3 regions of the Streptomyces sp. MK37H genome follow, and region 1 is predicted to be linked to each of the others. Evidence: riboswitches for the same ligand, from Rfam matches in the RefSeq annotation. Region 1 holds a riboswitch; each other region holds the start of a gene.

What was found. A riboswitch is a leader RNA that binds a small molecule or an ion and turns the genes downstream of it on or off. The one in region 1 is predicted to bind cyclic di-AMP.
Region 2: it holds a riboswitch for cyclic di-AMP, as region 1 does, so the genes downstream of both, GWI24_RS26640 (NlpC/P60 family protein) here and GWI24_RS11095 (transglycosylase family protein) in region 1, are expected to answer to the same signal.
Region 3: it holds a riboswitch for cyclic di-AMP, as region 1 does, so the genes downstream of both, GWI24_RS31160 (M23 family metallopeptidase) here and GWI24_RS11095 (transglycosylase family protein) in region 1, are expected to answer to the same signal.

Annotation. Positions count from the first base shown of each region.
Region 1 is NZ_JAAAYH010000055.1:13,634-21,442, forward strand. It holds gene GWI24_RS11075 (Ppx/GppA phosphatase family protein) at 1-435, opposite strand, end outside; gene GWI24_RS11080 (DUF501 domain-containing protein) at 432-980, opposite strand; gene GWI24_RS11085 (septum formation initiator family protein) at 1,051-1,533, opposite strand; gene eno (phosphopyruvate hydratase) at 1,638-2,918, opposite strand; gene GWI24_RS11095 (transglycosylase family protein) at 3,187-3,885, opposite strand; cyclic di-AMP (ydaO/yuaA leader) riboswitch at 3,892-4,059, opposite strand; gene GWI24_RS11100 (transglycosylase family protein) at 4,315-5,301, opposite strand; gene GWI24_RS11105 (cytochrome P450) at 5,465-6,742, opposite strand; gene GWI24_RS11110 (sensor histidine kinase KdpD) at 7,394-7,809, shown strand, end outside.
Region 2 is NZ_JAAAYH010000216.1:3,667-11,475, forward strand. It holds partial or broken gene GWI24_RS26625 (lipase family alpha/beta hydrolase) at 297-1,100, shown strand; gene GWI24_RS26630 (M23 family metallopeptidase) at 1,296-3,041, shown strand; gene pcrA (DNA helicase PcrA) at 3,123-5,597, opposite strand; cyclic di-AMP (ydaO/yuaA leader) riboswitch at 5,756-5,970, shown strand; gene GWI24_RS26640 (NlpC/P60 family protein) at 5,978-7,141, shown strand; gene GWI24_RS26645 (L,D-transpeptidase) at 7,245-7,809, opposite strand, start outside.
Region 3 is NZ_JAAAYH010000296.1:905-8,713, forward strand. It holds gene GWI24_RS31145 (DNA topoisomerase (ATP-hydrolyzing) subunit A) at 1-2,395, opposite strand, end outside; gene GWI24_RS31150 (pitrilysin family protein) at 2,710-4,080, shown strand; gene GWI24_RS31155 (pitrilysin family protein) at 4,101-5,483, shown strand; cyclic di-AMP (ydaO/yuaA leader) riboswitch at 5,767-5,931, shown strand; gene GWI24_RS31160 (M23 family metallopeptidase) at 5,946-6,740, shown strand; gene GWI24_RS31165 (GntR family transcriptional regulator) at 6,985-7,740, shown strand.

The DNA of each region.
Region 1 (7,809 bases):
CGAACCGCCGCCGATGTCCACCACCAGATACGGCCCGGCCATATGGTCATGGCCGGTGAGCTCCTTGGTGGCCCCGGTGAAGGAGAACTCCGCCTCCTGGTCCCCGGTGATCACCTCGGGCTCGACGCCCAGGATCTCCACGACCCCGCGCACGAACTCCTCGCGGTTCTCGGCGTCCCGGGAGGCGGAGGTGGCCACGAAGCGGACGCGCTCGGCGCCCAGCTCACGCACGACCTCCGCGTACTCGCGGCAGGCGGCGAAGGTGCGCTCCAGCGCCTCGGGGGCGAGCCGGCCCGTGCGGTCCACGCCCTGGCCCAGCCGGACGATCTTCATCCGGCGGTCGAGCTCGATCAGCTCCCCGGTGGCCGGATCGGCGTCCGCCACCAGGAGCCGGATCGAGTTGGTGCCGCAGTCCACGGCGGCGACGCGGGTCATGCGCTCTCCTCCCGGCTCGGGTCCTCGGTCCCGCAGGGGCTCACACACGGGCCCTTGCGCCACCACTCCGGCAGCATCGCGATCGCCTCGTCCCCGAGCGGATTGACCCCGGGGCCGGCCGCGAGGGAGTGGGCGACCAGCACATGCAGGCACTTCACCCGGTCCGGCATCCCACCCGCACTGGGGAAGCCCTGGAGCACCTCGATGGCGTCGCGGCGCGCGATGTAGTCCTCGTGGGCGGCGCGGTAGGCGGCGGCCAGCTCGGGGTCGGTGCCCAGCCGGGCCGTCATCTCCTTCATCACGCCCTCGGCCTCCAGCGTGCCGATCGCGGACGCGGCGCGCGGACAGGTCAGGTAGTAGAGAGTGGGGAAGGGCGTACCGTCCTCGAGCCGCGGCGCGGTCTCCACGACGTCCGGATTGCCGCAGGGGCAGCGGTGCGCGATCGCACGCAGGCCCCGGGGCAGGCGGTTCAGCTGCTCCCGTACGGCGTGGATGTCCGCGTCGGTGGGCGCGGTGGGCTCCGTCTGGGGCGGGGGCGTATCCATGAGTGGGAAAGTTCTTCTTCTTCGTTTCGATTCGAACGCCGGGTGCGGCCGGCGGCCGGAGCGCGGCGCCTCAGCGGCGCGCGCTGCCCGCCCCCGCCGCGTCCGCCGTGTCCACGGCGTCCCAGAGGTTGGTGTACCAGGGGCGGCCGGCCGCGCCCTGGTCGGTGGAGCGCTCGGTGGAGCCGGCGCCGTCCACCATGCTGTAGCCGGTCTCCCCCGGCATCAGGAAGTGCAGCCGCTCCCGGGCCTGCTGCTCGGTGTAGGCGGGGTCGCGCAGCCGGGCCTTCCGCTCCCGCAGCTTCTTCACGTCCTCGCGGGCCCGCTGGGCCTCGTGCCGCTGCTCGGCGATGTCGGAGCGCTGGGAGATGTACTGCCGCATCGGATAGGCGAGCGCCACGACGAGGGAGCAGACGACCAGCGTGAGCAGGGCGGCCCGGCCGGTCAGCCGGCCGCGGCGGCGCTTGGTGCGCACGCGGTAGACCCGGGCGGCGGCGTGCTCGCCCAGCGCCTTGAGCCTGGTCGCGGTGGAGAACCGTTCCCGATCCGCCGGCACGTCGCCTCCCCGGTGATGCCTTCGCTTGGGTAACGCCGTCGAGCGACGCCGTCCCCGGCCACGGTACGGGACCGTGGCCGGGGACGGGCGTCAGACGTGTCCGCTCAGCCCTTGAAGCGCGGGAAGGCGGAACGGCCCGCGTACACCGCGGCGTCGTCGAGGATCTCCTCGATGCGCAGCAGCTGGTTGTACTTGGCCACCCGCTCGGAGCGGGCCGGGGCGCCGGTCTTGATCTGGCCGCAGTTGGTGGCGACGGCCAGGTCGGCGATGGTGACGTCCTCGGTCTCACCGGAGCGGTGCGACATCATGCACTTGTAGCCGCTGCGCTGGGCCAGCTCGACCGCGTCGAGGGTCTCGGTCAGCGAGCCGATCTGGTTGACCTTGACCAGCAGGGCGTTCGCGGTGTCGCTGTCGATACCGCGGGACAGCCGCTCGGGGTTGGTGACGAAGAGGTCGTCGCCGACCAGCTGGACCTTGTCGCCGAGCTGCTCGGTGATGGTCTTCCAGCCGTCCCAGTCCTCCTCGTTCAGCGGGTCCTCGATGGAGACCAGCGGGTACGCGGCGACCAGCTCGGCGTAGTACGAGGTCATCTCGGCGGCGGAGCGGGACTGGCCCTCGAACTGGTACGTGCCGTCCTTGTAGAACTCGGAGGCGGCGACGTCCAGGGCGAGCGCGATGTCCTGGCCCGGCTGGTAGCCGGCCTTCTTGACCGCCTCGAGGATCAGGTCGAGGGCCTCGCGGTTGGAGCCGAGGTTCGGCGCGAAGCCGCCCTCGTCGCCGAGGCCGGTGGACAGACCGCGCTCCTTCAGCACGGACTTCAGGGTGTGGTAGACCTCGGCGCCCCAGCGCAGGGCCTCGGAGAAGGACTCCGCGCCGATCGGCGCGATCATGAACTCCTGGATGTCCACATTGGAGTCGGCGTGCGACCCGCCGTTGAGGATGTTCATCATCGGCACCGGCAGCAGATGGGCGTTCGGGCCGCCGAGGTAACGGAAGAGGGGGAGGTCGGACGCCTCGGAGGCGGCGTGCGCGACGGCGAGGGAGACGCCGAGGATCGCGTTGGCACCGAGCGAGGACTTGTCCGGGGTGGCGTCCAGGTCGAACATCGCCTGGTCGATCAGCCGCTGCTCGGTGGCGTCATAGCCGACCAGCTCGGGGCCGATCTGCTCGATCACGGCGAGGACGGCCTTCTCCACGCCCTTGCCGTTGTAGCGGTTCTTGTCGCCGTCACGGAGCTCGAGGGCCTCGAAGGCGCCGGTGGAGGCGCCGGACGGCACGGCGGCACGGCCGGTGCTGCCGTCGTCGAGGCCAACCTCGACCTCGACCGTGGGGTTGCCTCGCGAGTCGAGGATCTCGCGAGCTACGACGACGTCGATGGACGGCACGAGGTTCTCCTTCGTATGGGTCTGCGGTAGCAGCACGAGCCTAACGGGCCGGGAGGGCTGCGCCCCGCGTTCGCCCGCCCCACGAGACAGGGGCGCGACGCAAAAAGCCAGTTTCTGGATCAAAAATCCAGATTTCTTATGCATTGGGAAAGCCCCGGCGGGGCGCGCCATGGGGCGGCACGCCCGGCCGGGGCTCGTTCTCGGGGGCCGGCCTCAGGGGAGGTCCTCGGGGGGAGTCCTCAGGCGGGGCCGTGACCGTGGCCGTGGCTCAGCGGAGGTGCAGCTGCTGGCCCGGGAAGATCAGGTCGGCCTGCTCCACGATGTCCTTGTTCAGCTCGAAGAGCTTCTTCCAGCCGCCCTTGACGTCGTGGGCCTTGGCGATCTTGCCGAGGGTGTCGCCGGACTTGACCTTGTACTCGCCGTCACCCTTCTTGATCGGGCCACGGGTCTGCTGGCGCGCGGCGTGCTCGGGCGCGGTGTGCGGCTGGGCCTTCGGCTGGGCCTTCGGCTGCGCCTGCTTGGCGGCCGGGGCCGACTTGGTGGTCGCCGAGGACTGGTCCTGCGAGCCGGAGGGCGCGGACGGGGCGGACGGGCTGCCGCCGGAGGTCAGGCCCTTGCCGCAGACCGGCCAGGCGCCCTTGCCCTGGCTGCCCAGGACCTTCTCGGCGATCTGGATCTGCTGGGCCTTGCTGGCCTTGTCCGCGGTGGAGGCGTAGGCCGTGCCGCCGTAGGCGGCCCAGGTGGAGCTCGAGAACTGCAGGCCGCCGTAGTAGCCGTTGCCGGTGTTGATCGACCAGTTGCCACCGGACTCGCACTGCGCGACCTGGTCCCACTGGGAGGTGGTGGCCGCGGAGGCGGAGGTCGCCCCGATGAGCGGTGCCGCCACGGCGGCACCGGCGAGACCGGTGAGCGCGGCGATACGGGTGGCCTTGGAGGGGCGGCGGTGCTTCCCGTTGGACTTGAGCATTTTGGTTCGTTTCCTCACCGACGCCTACGAGGTGAGCTGTCGGGTTCGGACGTGAGTTGCCCGGCCGGTCGCGATGGTCGCTCCCGGCTTCACCCCTAGCCGACAAGCCCGTATCCACAGGCCACTCGGCACCTACCTTGGGTCCCCCGCTCCTGCCTTCGGCGCTGACGCGTCGGTTTCCCCCCGACCGCCGGCAGGATTCGGCGTGACGATCGACGGTGCCCGCGGTGGCGAGCGGAAAGACGTTAAACACACCTCCCAAGAACGTTCAAACACCCCAAGGGCAGTGAATGGGGCTGTAATTGATCTCACCCGGCCCACATCGACGCAGGTGGGGCCGGGTGAGGAGGGATCGGACACGAGGTGCGCCCCGGAAAATGTGACGAGATGTATGTCTCACCGGGTCCAGATCGGGCAATTCCCCCCGAATCACTGCTCCCTGATGGCGAGGTCAAGTCGCTGACCAGGGATGATCAGATCGGGGTCGGTACCGATGAGGTCCTCGTTGGATTCGTAGAGCTCTTCCCAACCCCGGGACACGTTCTGGTGCTCGGCGATCCCTGACAGGTTGTCACCGGGGCGAACAGTGTAATCGCCGTCCGCGGAGCTCCCATCGCGGTCCGACGCGCCGCGCGAGGCATGGCGCCCGGAGGGCCGTGCGCTCTCCGTACCGCCGTCGTCGGCCCGCTCCCCGGCGTCCGGAGCGCCGCGGTGGCGGCCGGAGGGCGACGGGTCGGCCGAGGGGGTCTTGGAGCCGTCCGACGCCGAGGGGCTGTCCGACGCCGGGTCGTCAGAGGCGGAGCCGTCCAACCCGTCGGGGGACTTGGAGGTGTGGGGCGCCTCCGGGCCCTCGGCCGACCCGGACGCATCCGGCGCGTCCGGCTTGTCGGCGCCGTCGGACGTCCCCGAACGGTCCGGGTCCGAACGGTCCGCGTCCGAGGAGGAGCCGTCCCGTCCCCGGTCCCCCGGGCCGTCCTCGCCGCGGCCCGTCCCCGGGTCCGGGGTGGCCGTGCTGCCGGGGTCCACATCGGGGGCGCCGCCGCCGTCGGTGAGCCCGGCGCCCAGCGCACAGCTCGGCCAGGCGTCGGGGCCGCGGTCGCCCAGGATCGCCTCGGCGACGGATATCTGCTGGGAGCGGCTGGCGAGGTCGGGGCGCGGGGCGTACTCCGTGCCGCCGTACTCCTTCCACATGTCGAGGGTCAGCTGGAGCCCGCCGTAGAAGCCGTTGCCCTCGTTGGCACTCCACATACCGCCGCTCTCGCACTCGGCGACGTGATCCCATGTGGCGGTCTGGGCGGCCTGTGCGCCAGCCGCCCCGAAGAGGGGTATGGCGAGGCCCGCTCCCGTGACCCCCGCCGCGACGATGATGGCCGGGGCCTGACGGGGGCGACGGTGTCGACCATTACCGGAACGCATGCGATTGACCTCTCCTATGGCGCTATGGCGCTATGGCGACAAGGTTTGCCGGTGAACATAGCGAGGGCACTCGATCATCACAAGGCGATGTATCCCAGGTCACGCCAAGGTCACACGGCTGATCATTCGTCACGTATTTCCGGCCGTACGGGCCTTGAGGGTCTCAGCCGTCCGCGGAATTCCAGGTCACCGGGAGCGTGCGCAGCCCGCGCATGATGAGCCCGCCGCGCCACCGCAGATCGTCCGGATCCTCCGCGAGCCGCAGCCCGGGCAGCCGCCGCAGCAGGGTGGCGATCGCGGTCCGGGCCTCCAGCCGGGCCAGCGGGGCGCCCAGACAGTAATGGATGCCGTGGCCGTAGCCGAGGTGCTGGTTGTCCCGGCGGGTGAGATCGAGCACGTCGGGCTCCGCGAACCGCTCGGGGTCCCGGTCGGCCGCGGCGAGCACCACCAGCACCGGCTCCCCCTCGGCGATGTGCTGCCCGGCGAGGGTTAGCGGCTCGGTGGCGAACCGCCAGGTGGCGATCTCCACGGGTCCGTCGTAGCGGAGCAGTTCCTCGACCCCGGCGGCGAGTAGCCGCTCGTCCCCTTCTTCCAGGGCCCGCCGCATGAGGGCGCGCTGCTCCGGATGGCGCAGCAGCGCGTAGACGCCGTTGCCGATGAGGTTGACGGTCGTCTCGAAGCCGGCGAAGAGAAGGATGAAGGCCATGGCCGCGGCCTCGTTCTCGGTGAGGTGCTCACCGTGGTCGCCGGCCCGGATCAGGCCGGAGATCAGATCCTCCCCGTCCTCTTCTTCGCCGCGCCCGGCGAGCTCCAGGCGCTTGCGGTGGATCAGCTCGCCCAGATACGCCCGGATCCTCTTCACGGCGCGGGCCACTCCGCCGCGCGGACCACCGCCGTGCCGGATCATCGCGCCCGCCCAGTCCCGGAAGTCGTCCTGGTCCTCGCGCGGCACCCCGAGCAGATCGCAGATGGCGTAGATGGGGAGAGGGAAGGCGAACTCATGGATGAGATCCGCCTCTCCCCTCTCTTCGAAGGCGTCGATGAGCTGATCTGTGAGGCTCCGCACCCGGGGGGCGAACGCGGCCACCCGGCGCGGAGTGAACGCCTTCGACACCAGCCGCCGCAACCGGGTGTGGTCGGGAGGGTCGATATTGAGCAGATGTGTCATCAGCTCGGCGCGCCGTTCACCCGGGATGCCCACCTTGCCCTTGGCGTGGGCCGCCGCACTGTGCCGCTGGGGGTTCTTCGAGAGCCGGGGATCGGCCAGCGCCTTCCTGGCGTCGGCGTAACGGGTCACCAGCCAGGCGTCCACACCGCTCGGCAGCGTGGTCCGGTGCACCGGGGCGTGTTCGCGTAGCCAGGCGTACGCGGGGTAGGGATCGCTGGCGAACTCCCAGGTGAAGAGGGTGGGAGCGGAGCTGTCACGGGGCTGTTCCGACACCCCCCGACGATACCGGCGCGGGACCGCTCTCCCCCGGCCTGTCGGAAGTAACCACAGACAAGAGGAATAAGGGAATAAGCAGAACAAAGAGAATAAGGGAGTCATGACCGGGATGAATGTCTAGCGGAATTCCCTATTCATCTCCACACACCCTTCACCACCCATACACAGCCGGGGTCGAATGCCCGGATATCTGATGGCTGGCACGCCGTTCGGCGGATGCCCGCGCCGCCCCGTTACGATCCCCCGGGACACGCCCTGACGTCGGTCAACGCGGTGAACTGGGGGTGTGGCTGAAACGACGTCAGGTGAACGAATGGGACTGGGGCACATGCACGGGGCCCAGTGATACCGGTGATACGATCACCGCGCTTGCCAGGCGAGCCAAGGGCGCGTAAGACACACGGCGATCCGGCACATCCCGCCGAGAGGATCCCCACTCTGAGGAGCATTATGCCGCCAGTCGGGCATACGGAGTCGTTCCGGCGCACCGACGCCTGTGCGCTGCCGTCGGCAAGACGAGCGCGCTGTCCCCGGAACCCGCGGGCGCCGTACGGGCGCTGACTTACCGCCGCCCCGACCATTCCAGATGCATAACGCACCACACCTCCCTAAAGTCCCTGGCGGTCTAGTCGTTTAAAGAGAGTCTCAATGACGCAATATCTACAGGATCCAGCGCTCTGGGCCCTGATCGCTGGCACGCCTCTCGCCGCAACCGCCATTATCCGCGGGCGAAAGACGCGAGCGAATCTGCGCCAGGAGAAGGCGGAGCTAGAGAAACGCGCGGCCGACCTCGAGAACAATTACGCCGAGGCGGTGCAGGAGGCCCACAACCGCGCCGAAGAGGCCACCAAGAGCGCGCTGAAGTCCGCCATGCGTACCCTTCAGGGCCTCGCCAACGAGCAGCAGCTGGCCATCTCCAAGACGCAGGACAAGTACGGCGAGCACCAGCTTCTCCAGGACCTCCTGGAGATCGACCATATGAACTCGCAGTTCGGTCGGCGTGCGCAGTCCATCGCGGTGCTCTGTGACGGCTGGCTGGGCCGGCAGCGAGCCGTCGCCTCGGT
Region 2 (7,809 bases), on a different contig from region 1:
GACGCCGCATACGCTCGGGCCGGCCACATCAGGGGAGCCGCAGCGGGGACCGTCGCACCGCGCAGCGCCGCTGCGAGCCGCATGGCGCCGCGGTGCGACGGGCGGTCCTGCGTCATGCGGTCACAGCGCCATTCACCGTGCGGTGCCGGGCATCGGGCCACCGCACGGCCGAAGTCGTCGCCCTGACCGGGGCCCATGACCACGACCGGCACGTCCGAAGCGAACGGCTGCCCATGAGGGCATTCGGGGGGAGTCCAGCCGCCTCTCGTGCGCCGCATCGCGGGAGGTCGGCCGCCATGGGCCTCATACACAGCCAGAGCAACCAGAACATCCAGAGCACCCGGGACGCCCGGCACATCCGGGCCATCGCCCTCGACCTGGCGCTGCTCGCCGGGCATCTGCTGCTCTACCCGACCGGGCTCCGTCAGGAGCGCCCACCCGGTACGGCGCCGTGCCTCCCCATGGACAGCCCGGCCCATCGCCCCGTCCTGCTTCTCCACGGCTTCATCGACAACCGGTCCGTCTTCGTCCCGCTGCGCCGCTCGCTCGGCCGTCACGGCCGTCAGCACATCGAGGCGCTCAACTACTCGCCGCTGCTGTGCGACCTCCGCACCGCCGCCGCGCTGCTCGGCCGCCATGTCGAGGATGTCTGCGCCCGTACCGGCCACGGCCAGGTGGATGTCATCGGGCACAGCCTGGGCGGTCTGATCGCCCGTTACTACGTCCAGCGTCTCGGCGGGGACGCCCGCGTCCACACCCTGGTGACGCTCGGCACCCCGCACAGCGGCACACGTATCGCGCCCCTGTTGTCCGCACATCCACTCGTGCGTCAGATGTGCCCGGACTCCTCGGTGATAACGGAGTTGCGGCAGCCTGCCCCCGATTGCCGTACGCGATTCATCGCTTTCTGGAGCGATGTGGATCAGTTGATGATCCCGAAGGAGACGGCCCGGATAGACCATCCGGATGTGATCTCCCGCAACATCCGCGTCAACGGAATCGGACATCTCGCCCTGGCGGTGCATTTCTCCGTGACCGCCCGCATCCACGAGGCCCTGGACGCCGCCGACAAGGCGCCGGCGGACGCCTCTAGCGCGGTTCCCGATGGTTCAGAAGCCTCGGAATTGCCGAACGTCAATCGAACATCCGGCCAAGGAAGCACGTACAGTCAGCCGAAAGACGGCCAAATGCCCTTTGCCGAGATGCTCAAAACTCACGGAAGATTGTCGCTGCCGCGTACTGCCGGGTACAGTCGCCGCTAATTCTCCTGCAGCCGAGGCGAAAGAGAAGTGGTGGTGAACGACCGTCACCCGTCGGGGGCCTCTCCGACCGTCCCCGCTCCCGACGCCTCGTATCCGTACGACGAGGCTTACGGTCAGCGGCAGGACACAGAGCACGGCTACGTCGGGTACGACGGGTACTCCACCGGCAACTTCGCCCACCTGGCCACCGCCTACGGGGACGGCGACTACGGGGACGGCGACCCGCTCTACGGCGACAGCGACCCGCTCTTCGGCGCGCTTCCGGGCGCCTACGACGGCGGGCAGGGCGCCCACAGCGGTCAGTACGATGCCTCGCAGTGGGCCACGGTCGACCAGCCCCACCAGACCGGGTCGTACGCCACCGGCCATTACGACCTGGGCCACGACACGGGCCACCACGACACGGGCCACCACGACTCCGGCGCCTACGACACCACCGCGATGTGGGCCGCCTCCGGCTATCACCTGCCGACCGGCATCCCCGCCCAGCAGGACCCCGAGACCGGCGCCCAGTGGGACATCGGCGCCTGGGACACGGGCGCCACCGGCCACACCGAGCTGCCGGATCAGTGGGACCACGGGGTGGGGTTCGAGGCCGAGGCGTACACCTCGGGCGTGGACACCGGTCAGACCCAGGTCTGGGACACCTCCGTCTACGGGACCGGGGACGAGGCGCAGTACGACCACTCGGGGCTGAACCATCCGGGTTTCGACCAGCAGGGGCTCGACCACCACTCCGGCTTCGACCAGCCCGAGCACGAGCCCGACGCCTACGACCAGACGGCCGTCTTCGAGCCCAACGCCTTCGACCAGACCGCCGCGTTCGAGCAGACGGCCGCGTTCGAGCAGACCGCCGCGTTCGAGCAGGCCGTCATCCCCGAGCAGCCCGGCGCGTTCGAGCACACCGCCGTCTTCGAGCCGGTCGACAAGCCCGACCAGCCGTACGACCCCGGCCCCGAAGCGGAGCCTGAACCCGAGGCGGCGGTCATGCGGGAATCCGCCCCCTCCCCTCGCCGGGAGGTGAGCCGCGGCCGCCGCCGTACCCCCTCGCCCCGCCCCAAGCGCTCCGCGCTCCTCACCGTCGCCGTCCCCTCCGTCTGCGCTCTGGGCGTGACCGCCGTGGCCGCCGCCTCGGTCAGCGGCGTGGGGAGCGACAAGAAGGACGAGTCCACCACTCAGGCCGCCTCCGACACCGGAGGGGCTCCAGTGAAGCCCTCCGTCGCCAACAGCAAACTGGACTCCCAGCTCGCCGGGGTCCGGGAGGGCGCCGACGACTTCCGCGACCGCACCAGCCGCGCCCAGGAGCGGATCGACCTCCAGGCGCGCCAGGCCGCCGAGAAGAAGCGGAAGGCCGCCGAGGCCGCGCGGAAGGAGGCGCTGCGCCCGAAGTTCGCACTGCCCGTAGCCCAGCACGGCCTGAGCGCCATGTTCGGCCAGGCCGGTATCAACTGGATGTCGGTGCACACCGGCATCGACTTCCCGGTGAGCTACGGGACGCCCGTGATGGCCGCCACCGACGGCACCGTAAGGACGCAGTGGAACGATGCCTACGGCAATATGGTCGTTCTGACCAGCCCAGACGGCACGGAGACCTGGTACTGCCACCTCAGCAGCGCCAAGATCCGCTCCGGGACCGTCAAGGCCGGGGAGACCATCGCGTACTCCGGGAACTCCGGTAACTCCACCGGCCCGCATCTGCACTTCGAGGTCCACCCCGGCGGGGGCGCGGCCATCGACCCGCTGCCCTGGCTGCGCGGCCACGGCCTCGACCCGACCTGACCGGGGCCTTCCAGCACTGACCGCCGTAGGCGCGCCCACCGGCGCGCTACAGCCTCGGCATCCGGCCCCCGCCGGCCCCCGCTACAGCTTCTCCACCGGTGCGTACCGCAGCAGCAGCCGCTTCGGCTTCTCGTCGCCGAAGTCGATCGTCGCCTCCGCGTTGTCCCCGCTGCCCTTGACCGCCACCACCGTGCCGAGGCCGAACGAGTCATGGGTGACCCGGTCGCCTATGGCCAGGGCGACCACCGGGCGCTCCTTGGCCCGCCGGGTGGCGAACCCGCTGCCCCCGGTGCGCGAACGCGACGTCGACAGACCGGACGACAGCCCCGACGGCGGGGTCGAGGCGATGCCGCCCATGGAGGCCGACGGGGTGGCGGGCCCGGTGCGCCGCCAGCGCACATACTGGTCCGGGATCTCCTCCAGGAAGCGGGACGGCGGGTTGTACGCGGGCTGTCCCCAGGCGCTGCGCATCGTCGAGCGGGTCAGATAGAGCCGCTCGCGGGCCCGGGTGATCCCGACGTAGGCCAGCCGCCGCTCCTCCTCCAATTCCTTGGTCTGGCCGAGGGCCCGCATATGCGGGAAGACGCCGTCCTCCATGCCGCTGAGGAAGACGACCGGGAACTCCAGGCCCTTCGCCGTGTGCAGGGTCATCAGCGTGATCACGCCGGAGCCCTCGGTGTCCTCGTCGGGGATCTGGTCGGAGTCGGCGACGAGCGCGACCTGCTCCAGGAAGTCCGCGAGGGTGCCGGGGTTCTCCTCGCCGCGGTCCTGCTCGAACTCCAGGGCCACGGCGGCGAGCTCCTGGAGGTTCTCGATCCGGGTCTCGTCCTGCGGATCGGTGGACGCCTGGAGCTCGGCCAGATAGCCGGTGCGCTCCAGCACCGCCTCCAGGACGGTGGCCGGGCCCGCCCCGGACTCCACGATGGTGTGCAGCTCCTCCATGAGCGTGTTGAACCGCTTGACGGCGTTGGCCGAGCGGGCCGCCATGCCGTACGCCTCGTCGACCCGGCGCAGCGCCTGCGGGAAGGTGATCTTCTCGCGCAGCGACAGTGCGTCGATCATGGCCTCCGCGCGCTCGCCGATGCCGCGCTTGGGCACGTTCAGGATCCGGCGCAGCGGGACGGAGTCCTCGGGGTTGGCCAGCACCCGCAGATACGCGAGGACGTCCCGGACCTCCTTGCGCTCGTAGAAGCGCACCCCGCCGACGACCTTGTACGGCAGCCCGACGCGGATGAAGACCTCTTCGAAGACACGGGACTGGGCGTTGGTGCGGTAGAAGACCGCCACGTCCCCGGCCTTGGCGTCGCCCGCGTCCGTCAGCCGGTCGATCTCGTCGGCGACGAACTGGGCCTCGTCGTGCTCGGTGTCGGCCACATAGCCGGTGATCTCGGCCCCGGCGCCGGCATCCGTCCACAGGTTCTTCGGGCGGCGGTTCTCATTGCGCTCGATGACCGCGTTGGCCGCGCTCAGGATGGTCTGGGTCGAGCGGTAGTTCTGCTCGAGGAGGATCGTCCGCGCGGTGGGGTAGTCCTCCTCGAACTGGAGGATGTTACGGATCGTGGCGCCCCGGAAGGCGTAGATCGACTGGTCGGCGTCGCCCACCACGCACAGCTCGGCGGCCGTGGTCTCCTCGGTGTCGGTGCCCACCAGCTCGCGCACGAGTGTGTACTGCGCGTGGTTGGTGTCCTGGTACTCGTCCACCAGGACATGCCGGAAGCGGCGGCGGTAGTGCTCGGCGACGTCCGGGAACGCCTGGAGCAGATTGACCGTGGTCATGATGATGTCGTCGAAGTCCAGCGCGTTGGCCTCGCGCAGCCGCGCCTGGTACATCGCATACGCCTCGGCCAGGGTCTTCTCAAAGCCGTCCGTAGCCTGTCCGGCGAAGGTCTCCTCGTCGATCAGCTCGTTCTTGAGGTTGGAGATCTTGGCGCTGAAGGACTTCGGCGGGAACCGCTTGGGGTCGAGGTCCAGATCCCGGCAGACCAGGGACATCAGCCGCTTGGAGTCGGCCGCGTCGTAGATCGAGAACGACGAGGTGAAGCCCAGCTTCTTCGACTCCCGGCGCAGGATGCGGACGCAGGCGCTGTGGAACGTGGACACCCACATGGCGTTGGCCCGCGGGCCGACGAGCTCCTCGACGCGCTCCTTCATCTCGCCCGCCGCCTTGTTGGTGAAGGTGATGGCGAGGATCTGGCCGGGGTGGGTGCCACGGGCGCCGAGCAGATAGGCGATGCGGTGGGTGAGCACCCGGGTCTTGCCGGAGCCGGCGCCCGCGACGATCAGCAGCGGCGAACCGGTGTGCTCCACGGCCGCCCTCTGCTGCTCGTTCAACCCCTCGAGCAGGGCGGACGGGTCCACGACGGGCCGGGCCGCGCCGTCCCGGTAGTGGGCCTCCCGGGGCACGGGCGCGTCGAAATCGCCGCTGAAGAGGTGATGCGGCACGTCCTCGGCGCCACCGTGGCCAGGGGGCGCCGAATCCTCGGGCGGCGGTGGCCGCTCCTCGTCCGAAGGAGGCCCGAGGTCCGCCAGGAAGCTGTCGTCAAAGAGGCTGCTCATCGCTCCCCGAGTCTAGGCCGCCCCACTGACAGCCGACGTCCGAACATCACGAAACGGTTTCGACCAAAACGGCCACCAGTCTTCACAGGAGCCCCACGCGTTGGCTACCGTCCTGCGTCAGGCGGCCCGGAAGATCCGTCGGCGAACCACGTCGGCACGGGCGGCCTCCGCCGAGTCCGGTACGCCGTGAGGCGCCCGGAGCCGGGGACCCGCCCTCCTAGCCCCCCTTCGGGGAGGAGGGGCCCTCGCAACACCGGGGTGAATCGGCCCGACCGGTCTGGCACGCGAGTGCCGCCCGGACACGGCCGTAGGGCAACCTTCCGAACCGCCCGAACCCGACAGCTAACCCGGTAGGCGGTCCACGGAAGGAGTCGCCTCCCTTGGCGTCGCACCGCAAGCCGCGGAGCCGAATACCCGCCCCGCTCACCGGTCACAGCCGCCGTACGGCCGTCGGGTTCACCACGGCCGCCCTCGCATCCGTCACCCTCCTCTCCCAGTCGGCCAACGCCGCGCCCACCGACCCCAAGCCGGCCGCCCAGTCGATCGAGCAGGTGAAGGAGAAGGTCGACACCCTCTACCACCAGGCGGAGACCGCCACCCAGCGCTACAACGCCGCCAAGGAGCGCACCGACCAGCAACGGGCCAAGGTCGACAAGCTGCTGGACTCCGTCGCCCAGCGCACCGAGAAGCTCAACGAGGCGCGGCGCATGCTCGGCACCTACGCCGCCGCCCAGTACCGCGACGGCGGAATGGCCCGCTCCGCCGCGACCCTGCTGTTCTCCAACGATCCGCAGGACGTCTTCGACCAGTCGCATCTGATGGACCGGATGACCGGCCGGCAGAAGCAGGCCGTCGACGACTTCCAGAAGCAGCGGGTGAAGGCCGCCAAGGAGCGCGGTAAGGCCAGCGAGAGCCTCGCCTCGCTGACCGCGTCCCAGAAGCAGCTGAAGGTCCAGAAGAAGACCGTCCAGGACAAGCTGACTGAGGCGCGGCGGCTGCTGGCGAATCTGACCGCCAAGGAGAAGGCGCGGCTGGCGGCGATCGAGAAGAAGAAGGCGGAAGAGGCCCGCCGTAAGGCCGCCGAGCTGGCCGAGAAGCAGCGGCAGGAGGCGGCCGCGCGCAAGAAGCAGCAGGAGCAGAACGCGGGTGGCTCCGGTTCGACGGCGCCCTCCACGCCCTCGGCCCCGGCCAACAGCTCCAAGGCGGCCCAGGCCATCGCCTTCGCCAAGGCGCAGCTCGGCAAGCCGTACGTCTGGGGCGCGACCGGGCCCAGCTCCTTCGACTGCTCGGGGCTGACGCAGGCGGCCTGGAAGTCCGCCGGGATCTCGCTGCCGCGCACCACCTGGGACCAGGTGAAGGCCGGTACGCGGGTCTCGACGTCCCAACTCCAGCCGGGCGATCTCGTCTTCTTCTACGACGACATCAGCCATGTCGGCCTCTACATCGGCGACGGGATGATGATCCACGCCCCGAAGCCGGGCGATGTGGTGAAGAAGGCACCGATCACGGAGATGCCGATCTACGGGAGCGTGCGGCCCTCGTAGGCCCCTGAACCTGACGATGCCGCCGCCCGGGGCCGGACCCCGGGCAGCGGCATCGTCATCGGCTCAGCAGCGCCGTCAGTGGCTCAGCGGCGCCGTCAGTGGCTCACGTGCCGGGCTTGCGCCCGTAGACGTACACGTCGTCGCCGTTCTTCAGCAGGCTCCAGTACTTCTTGGCCTCGCCCTTACGCATGTTGACGCAGCCGTGGGAGCCGGGCGGGGACCATACGCTGCCGTCGATCGAGTGAAACGCCTGGCCGCCGTCGAAGAACTGGCTGTAGGGCATGGCGACCTTGTAGAGCGTCGACCAGTGGTTGATGTTCCGCCAGTAGATCCTCTTCAGCCCGGTGCGGGTCTCGAAGCCGTCCCGCCCGGACCGCACCGGCACCGGTCCGTAGACCAGCCGGGAGCCGTCCTGTACCCAGCTCAGCTGGCGGGTGAGGTCCACGCAGGCGATACGGCCCTTGTTGACCGGGCACTTCTTCGCCGCGTTCGGATTGTGCCCGGCGGCCTTCTGGGCGCTGATGAGGCTCATCACGCCCGAGGTGATCGGGCCCGCGTAGCCGATCGTCGGGCTGATGCCGTGGTCGATCTGGAACTTCTGGATCGCGAGACAGTCCGCCCGCGACTGCCGCCCGTCCACGGGACGGCCCAGGAACCGCTCGGCCTGC
Region 3 (7,809 bases), on a different contig from region 1:
GGCGTGGGTCGATCTCCGGCAGCGCCGCCGGGGAGCCGTTCGCCCCCGCCGCGCGGGCCGGGATCGTGCCCGCCCAGGCCATGACCAGGCAGTCCTCGCCCTTCAGGAACCGATGGCAACGCACCCCGCCCGTGGCCCGGCCCTTGCGCGGGTACTGGTCGAAGGGGGTGAGCTTGGCCGACTGCTGTACCGAGTCATCGAGGGTGCCGCTCGCGCCCGCGACCGTGAAGACCACCGCGTCGCTCGCGGGGTCGACGGCCGTGAACGAGATCACCTTGGCGCCGGAGCCGAGCTTGATGCCCGCCATACCGCCAGCGGCGCGGCCCTGTGGCCGTACCTGGCCGGCCGCGTAGCGCAGCAGCTGGGCGTCGTCGGTGATGAAGACCAGGTCCTCCTCGCCGGTGGACAGCTCCACCGCGCCCACGATCCGGTCGCCCTCCTTGAGGCCGATGACCTCCAACTCGTCCTTGTTGGCGGGGTAGTCGGGGACCACGCGCTTGACGACGCCCTGCTCCGTGCCGATCGCGAGCCCCGGTGAGGACTCGTCCAGGGTGGTGAGGCAGATCAGCTCCTCGTCGTCCTCCAGCGAGAGGAACTCGGCGATGGGCGCCCCGCCCGACAGATTCGGGGGTGCGGCCGACTCCGGGAGGATCGGGAGGTCGATCACCGAGAGCCGCAGCAGCCGCCCGGCGGAGGTCACCGCCCCCACCGAGCCGCGGGCCGTGGCCGGGACCGCGGAGACGATCACATCGTGCTTGGCGCGCTTGGCCTTCCCCTCGACCGGGAACGGCTCGCCGTTGGCGGTACGGGCCAGCAGCCCGGTGGAGGACAGCAGCACCCGGCAGGGATCGTCCGCGACTTCCAGCGGCACCGCGGTCACCGGCGCGTTCGACGACTCCAGCAGCACCGTGCGGCGCGGGGTGCCGAACTTCTTGGCCACCGCGGCCAGTTCGGAGGAGACCAGCTTGCGCAGCTCGGCGTCGGAGTCGAGGATCCGGGTGAGCTCCTCGATCTCGGCGTTGAGCCGGTCGCGCTCCGACTCCAGCTCCAGCCGGTCGAACTTGGTCAGCCGGCGCAGCGGGGTGTCCAGGATGTACTGCGTCTGGATGTCGGAGAGACCGAAGCGCTCGATGAGGGACCGCTTGGCCTCCGCCGCGTTCTCGCTCTGCCGGATGAGGCGGATGACCTCGTCGATGTCGAGCAGGGCCACCAGCAGACCCTCGACCAGGTGCAGTCGGTTCCGCCGCTTGGTGCGCCGGAACTCGCTGCGCCGCCGGACCACGTCGAAGCGGTGGTCGAGGTAGACCTCCAGCAGCTCCTTCAGGCCCAGCGTGAGCGGCTGGCCGTCCACCAGCGCCACGTTGTTGATGCCGAAGGACTCCTCCATCGGCGTGAGCTTGTAGAGCTGCTCCAGCACGGCCTCGGGGTTGAAGCCGTTCTTGATCTCGATCACCAGCCGCAGCCCGTGCTCACGGTCGGTGAGGTCCTTGACGTCCGCGATGCCCTGGAGCTTCTTCGCCCCGACCAGGTCCTTGATCTTGGAGATGACCTTCTCGGGCCCCACGGCGAAGGGCAGCTCGGTGACGACGAGGCCCTTACGGCGGGCCGTCACGTCCTCCACGGCCACCGTGGCGCGGATCTTGAAGGTGCCGCGGCCCGTCTCGTACGCGTCCCGGATGCCGCTCATGCCCACGATCCGGCCGCCGGTGGGCAGGTCGGGTCCCGGCACGTGCCGCATCAGCGTCTCGAGGTCCGCGCCCGGGTGCCTGATCAGATGACGGGCGGCGGCGATGACCTCGCCCAGGTTGTGCGGCGGCATATTGGTGGCCATGCCGACCGCGATCCCGGACGTGCCGTTGACCAGCAGGTTCGGATAGGCGGCGGGGAGGGTGACCGGCTCCTGCTCACTGCCGTCGTAGTTCGGGGAGAAGTCGACCGTGTCCTCGTCGATCGACTCGGTCATCAGCGAGGTCGCCGACGCCATCCGGCACTCGGTGTACCGCATCGCGGCCGGCGGGTCGTCGTTGCCCAGCGAGCCGAAGTTCCCGTGGCCGTCGACCATCGGCAGGCGCATGGAGAACGGCTGTGCCATGCGCACCAGCGCGTCGTAGATCGACGCGTCGCCGTGCGGGTGGAGCTTTCCCATCACCTCGCCGACGACGCGGGCGCACTTCACATAGGAGCGCTCGGGGCGCAGGCCCATGTCGTTCATCTGGTAGAGGATGCGGCGGTGCACGGGCTTGAGCCCGTCACGGGCGTCGGGCAGCGCGCGCGAGTAGATGACCGAGTAGGCGTACTCGAGGTAGGAGCCCTGCATCTCGTCGACGACGTCGATGTCGAGGATGCGCTCCTCGAAGTCGTCCGGCGGCGGGGTCTTCGTGCGGCGGCGGGCCATCGCGCTTGGGGCTCCTTCAACTGCCGATGCGGGATCTGACGCCGACCATTGTGGCCCGGCCCACCGACAAGTGTGGAACGGCCCGGGGTGCCGGCGGCCGGGGCGGGCCCCGGAACCGCGCCCGACGGCACCGCGCGAAGCCCCTCGGAGGGGCCCGGATCCGGCGCAGCAGGGCTTGCGGAAACGGTTCGGGACAGCTCGGCAGGACGGGAGTGGACCGGAACTTCGCCAGATGTCCGTCCCCTTGCATACAGTGACAGAAGCGCTGCGCAAGCGGCTGGCACGCGCTCCATCACGCGATCGAAGGGACGTACATGCCCATGGGTCACACGGCCACGCAGCAGGCCGGCTCCGGCGGCTTGAAAGCGACTGAGCACCGCCTGGCCAATGGCCTGCGCGTGGTGCTCTCCGAGGACCATCTGACCCCGGTCGCCGCGGTCTGTCTGTGGTACGACGTCGGCTCGCGCCATGAGGTCAAGGGGCGCACCGGCCTGGCGCACCTCTTCGAGCACCTGATGTTCCAGGGCTCGGCGCAGGTCACCGGCAACGGCCACTTCGAGCTGGTGCAGGGGGCCGGCGGCTCGCTCAACGGCACGACCAGCTTCGAGCGCACCAACTACTTCGAGACCATGCCCGCCCACCAGGTCGAGCTCGCCCTGTGGCTGGAGGCCGACCGGATGGGGTCCCTCCTGACCGCGCTGGACGAGGAGAGCCTGGAGAACCAGCGCGACGTCGTCAAGAACGAGCGCCGCCAGCGGTACGACAACGTCCCGTACGGCACCGCCTTCGAGAAGCTCGTCGCCATGGCGTACCCCGAGGGCCACCCGTACCACCACACCCCGATCGGCTCCATGGCCGACCTGGACGCGGCCTCCCTGGAGGACGCGCGGGAGTTCTTCCGCACCTACTACGCGCCCAATAACGCCGTGCTGTCGATCGTCGGCGACATCGACCCCGAGCAGACGCTCGCCTGGATTGAGAAGTACTTCGGCTCCATCCCCTCCCACGAGGGCAAGCGGCCACCCCGTGACGGCACGCTCCCGGAGGTGATCGGCGGTCAGCTGCGCGAGGTCGTGGAGGAGGAAGTTCCGGCCCGCGCCCTGATGGCCGCCTACCGGCTGCCGCACGACGGCACCCGTGAGGCCGACGCCGCCGACCTGGCGCTGACCGTCCTCGGCGGCGGCGAGTCCTCCCGGCTCCACAACCGCCTGGTGCGCCGCGACCGCACCGCCGTGGCCGCCGGATTCGGCCTGCTGCGGCTGTCGGGCGCCCCCTCGCTGGGCTGGCTGGACGTGAAGACCTCCGGCGGTGTCGAGGTGCCCGCCATCGAGGCCGCCGTCGACGAGGAGCTGGCCCGCTTCGCAGAGGAGGGGCCGACCCCGCAGGAGATGGAGCGCGCCCAGGCGCAGATCGAGCGCGAGTGGCTGGACCGGCTGGCCACGGTCGGCGGCCGGGCCGACGAGCTCTGCCGTTACGCGGTGCTCTTCGGCGACCCGCAGCTGGCGCTGACCGCCGTGGAGCGGGTGCTCGACATCAGCCCCGAGGAGGTGCGGGCCGTGGCCGCGGCGCGGCTGCGCCCCGACAACCGCGCCGTGCTGGTCTACGAGCCCGTCCAGGGCGCCGAGGACGCAGCCGACGCCGCCGAAGCCGCCGAGACCGACGCAGAAGGGGAGGCGGCCCAGTGAGCGACGCCGTCACCGCGACCATGACCTTCCACCCGCAGCCCAAGGGCGGCGCCCCCAGGCCGTGGGCGTTCCCGGCCCCCGAGCGCGGTGAGCTGCCCAACGGCCTCACCGTGCTGCGCTGCCACCGCCCCGGCCAGCAGGTCGTCGCCGTCGAGATCAACCTGGAGGCGCCGCTGGACGCCGAGCCGGCCGGGCTCGAAGGCGTCGCCACGATCATGGCGCGCGCCCTGTCGGAGGGCACCGACAAGCACGACGCCGAGGAGTTCGCCGCCGAGCTCGAGCGCTGCGGCGCCACGCTGGACGCCCACGCCGACCACCCCGGCGTCCGCCTCTCCCTGGAGGTCCCGGCCTCCCGGCTGCCCAAGGCGCTCGGTCTGCTGGCCGACGCGCTGCGCGCCCCCGCCTTCCCGGACGGCGAGGTCGAGCGGCTGGTGCGCAACCGGCTGGACGAGATCCCCCATGAGCTGGCCAACCCGGCCCGCCGCGCCTCGATGGCCCTCTCCGCGGAGCTCTTCCCGGCCGAGTCGCGGATGTCCCGGCCGCGCCAGGGCACCCAGGAGACCATCGAGGGCATCGACGCCGCGGCCGTGCGGGCCTTCTACGAGGCGCATCTCCGCCCCTCCACCGCCACCGCCGTCATCGTGGGCGACCTCGGCGGCGTCGACCTGGACCGGGCGCTCGCCGACACCCTCGGCGCCTGGACGGGCGGGGCGGGCGCGCCGCGCACGGCTCCGCCGATCGTCGCGGACGACACCGGCCGTGTGGTGATCGTCGACCGGCCGGGCGCGGTGCAGACCCAGCTGCTCATCGGGCGCGTGGGCGCCGACCGCCACGACCGGGTCTGGCCCGCGCAGGTGCTCGGCACGTACTGCATGGGCGGCACCCTCACCTCCCGTCTCGACCGCGTGCTGCGCGAGGAGAAGGGCTACACCTACGGGGTGCGCGCCTTCGGCCAGGTGCTGCGCTCCGGGCCCCCGTCGCCCACGGGCGGCTCCTCGGGCGCCTCGATGCTGGCGATCAGCGGCTCGGTGGCCACCGAGGTCACCGGCCCCGCGCTGGACGACCTCTGGAAGGTGCTGCGCACGCTGAAGGAGGAGGGGCTGACGGACGACGAGCGCGATGTCGCGGTGCAGAACCTGGTGGGCGTCGCCCCGCTGAAGTACGAGACGGCGGCGTCCGTCGCGAACACCCTCGCCGACCAGGTCGAGCAGCATCTTCCGGACGACTTCCAGGCGCAGTTGTACGCCCGTCTGGCGGAGACCGGCACGGTGGAGGCCACCGCCGCGGTGGTGAGCGCCTTCCCGGCGGACCGGCTGGTCACGGTGCTGGTCGGGGACGCCTCGGCGATCGAGGAGCCGGTCCGGGCGCTGGGCATCGGCGAGGTGCGCGTCATCTCCGGCTGAGCCGAGGAGTGTTGGCCGGATCCGTGCGCAGTGCCGCCGGTCCGGCCGGCTCGCTGACGGTCCGGCAGGCGGTCCGGCGGACGTCCGGTCCATGAGCCGACAGCGGAAGGGCCCCGGCCCCGTAAGGGCGCCGAAGCCCTTCCGACATGCCCGATTTATGGGATTGACCGCTTGTTTGGTTTGTGGGGAGAGCAACAAAAAACCGGAACCGTTTGGTGATCGAAAGCGGGCCCGTTAGCGTCAGTCCGGCTGTTCGCCAGCGACCCGCCGCACCCGCGGCACCGGACAGTCATCGCCGAGTCCCCGTACGGCGCGAGCCAGGGGAGCCGGGGACCCAACACGTCCCCAGGGGTGAATCGGGCGCCTTCCCCGGCCGGGGGAGGAGTCCGTAGGAGACCTTCCTGCTCCGAACCCGTCAGCTAACCCGGTAGGCGAGAAGGAAGGAAAGGAGTGCGCCTCAGTATGGCGTCCACCCGCACTGCCACCGGGAAGCATCGCCGCACCAGCAAGGTCAACGTCCGCACGGGCGCGAACGTCGTGGGCATCACGACCGTCGCCTCGGGTGTGGTCGCCGGGATCACCGGACAGGCGTTCGCGGCCGATGGGGGCCCCGATCCCCAGCAGACCGGTCTGACCCAGGCGATCGTGATCGGCGACGGGATCGCGGACCACATCGAGGCCCAGGCGCAGTCCCAGGAGACCGCCGCCGAGCAGGCCGCCGCCAAGGCCAAGGCAGAGGCGATCGCCCGCCAGGAGGCCGCCAGAAAGGCGGAGGCCGCGGCGAAGAAGGCCAAGGCCGAGCGCGAGGCCAAGGAGCGCGCGGCGCGCGAGGCCGAGCGCAAGCGCCTCAACACCTTCGTGTCGCCGATCAGCGGCTCCTACGTCTCCACCGGTTACCAGGCGTCCAGCGGGCTGTGGTCCTCCGGCAGCCACACCGGCATCGACTTCAACGCCTCCACCGGCACCACGGTGCACTCCGTGGGCATGGGCGAGATCGTCGAGGCGGGCTGGGGCGGCTCCTACGGCAACAACGTCGTCATCAAGATGAACGACGGCACGTACACCCAGTACGGCCACCTGTCGTCGATCAGCGTCTCGGTCGGCCAGAAGGTCACCCCCGGCCAGCAGATCGGCCTGTCGGGCGCCACCGGCAACGTCACCGGACCGCATTTGCACTTCGAGGCCCGCACCAGCCCGGACTACGGCTCGGACATCGACCCGCTGTCGTACCTGCGTACGCACGGCGTCAACGTCTGACCCGTCGCGCGTCCGACGCGAACGCCGCGCGGTCCCGCCATCCGAGATCCCGCGAGACTTCCGAGAAGGCCCCGTCCGACGGACGGGGCCTTCGGCGTGCCACCGCCCGCCTGACCAAAAAATATCCATGAAATGCTTCCCGCCATCGGAAATGGCGGCCGCGTGGAATAGAGTCGTTCAACGCGCGTTCCATGGCCGCGTTTCGCGGGCGTTAAAGCGGAGGTTCGACAATGCGGGACCGTAAGTGAGCGGGGATACGAACGCGGTCCAGGGCGGTCGCCGGATTTCGGCACACGCGGTCTGCGCGGCGATTCGCGACGACATCGTCTCCGGTGCGTATCAGCCTGGCAGCCGCCTCACCGAGGAACTGCTCGCCCGGCGCTACGGCGTCTCCCGGGTGCCGGTCCGCGAGGCCCTGCGCACCCTGGAGTCCGAGGGCTTCGTGACGACCCGGCGGCACGCGGGGGCCTGCGTCGCCCAGCCCTCCGAGCGCGAGGCGGCCGATCTGCTGGACATCCGCGCGCTGCTGGAGCCGCTGGGCGCCGCACGGGCCGCACAGCGCCGCACCGAGGCCCATCTGAAGGTGCTGCGCGGACTGGTCCGGCTCGGCCGGGAGCGCGCCCAGGGCGGTCAGCTCGGCGAACTGCGGCCGCTGGGCGACTGGTTCCACGAGACGCTGGCCCAGGCGTCCGGCAGCCCGAGCCTGGCCGCGCTGCTCGTCCAGCTGCGCCGTAAGACCGCGTGGGTGTACGCGGCCGCTCCCGGGCCGCGGCCCGTGCCGCCCGAGGGCGCCGTGCGCCCCGACCCGGCCGCACGGGCCGTGGAGTCCTGGGCGGAGCACGGCGCGCTGGTGGACGCGGTGGCGCGCGGTGACGCCGACCGCGCGCGGGCGCTCGCCACCACGCACACCGAGCGCGCGCTGTCGGAATACCGGCTGCGCCGCCCGATTCCGGTGAGGACTTCGAAACATTCCGTCAACACGGCGAGCGGCCGGAATTAACAGAGCTCCCGTATACAACTCTTGGGAATTCTCTGCGCGGAAACAGAAAAAACGGCGGGGCCGCGGTGA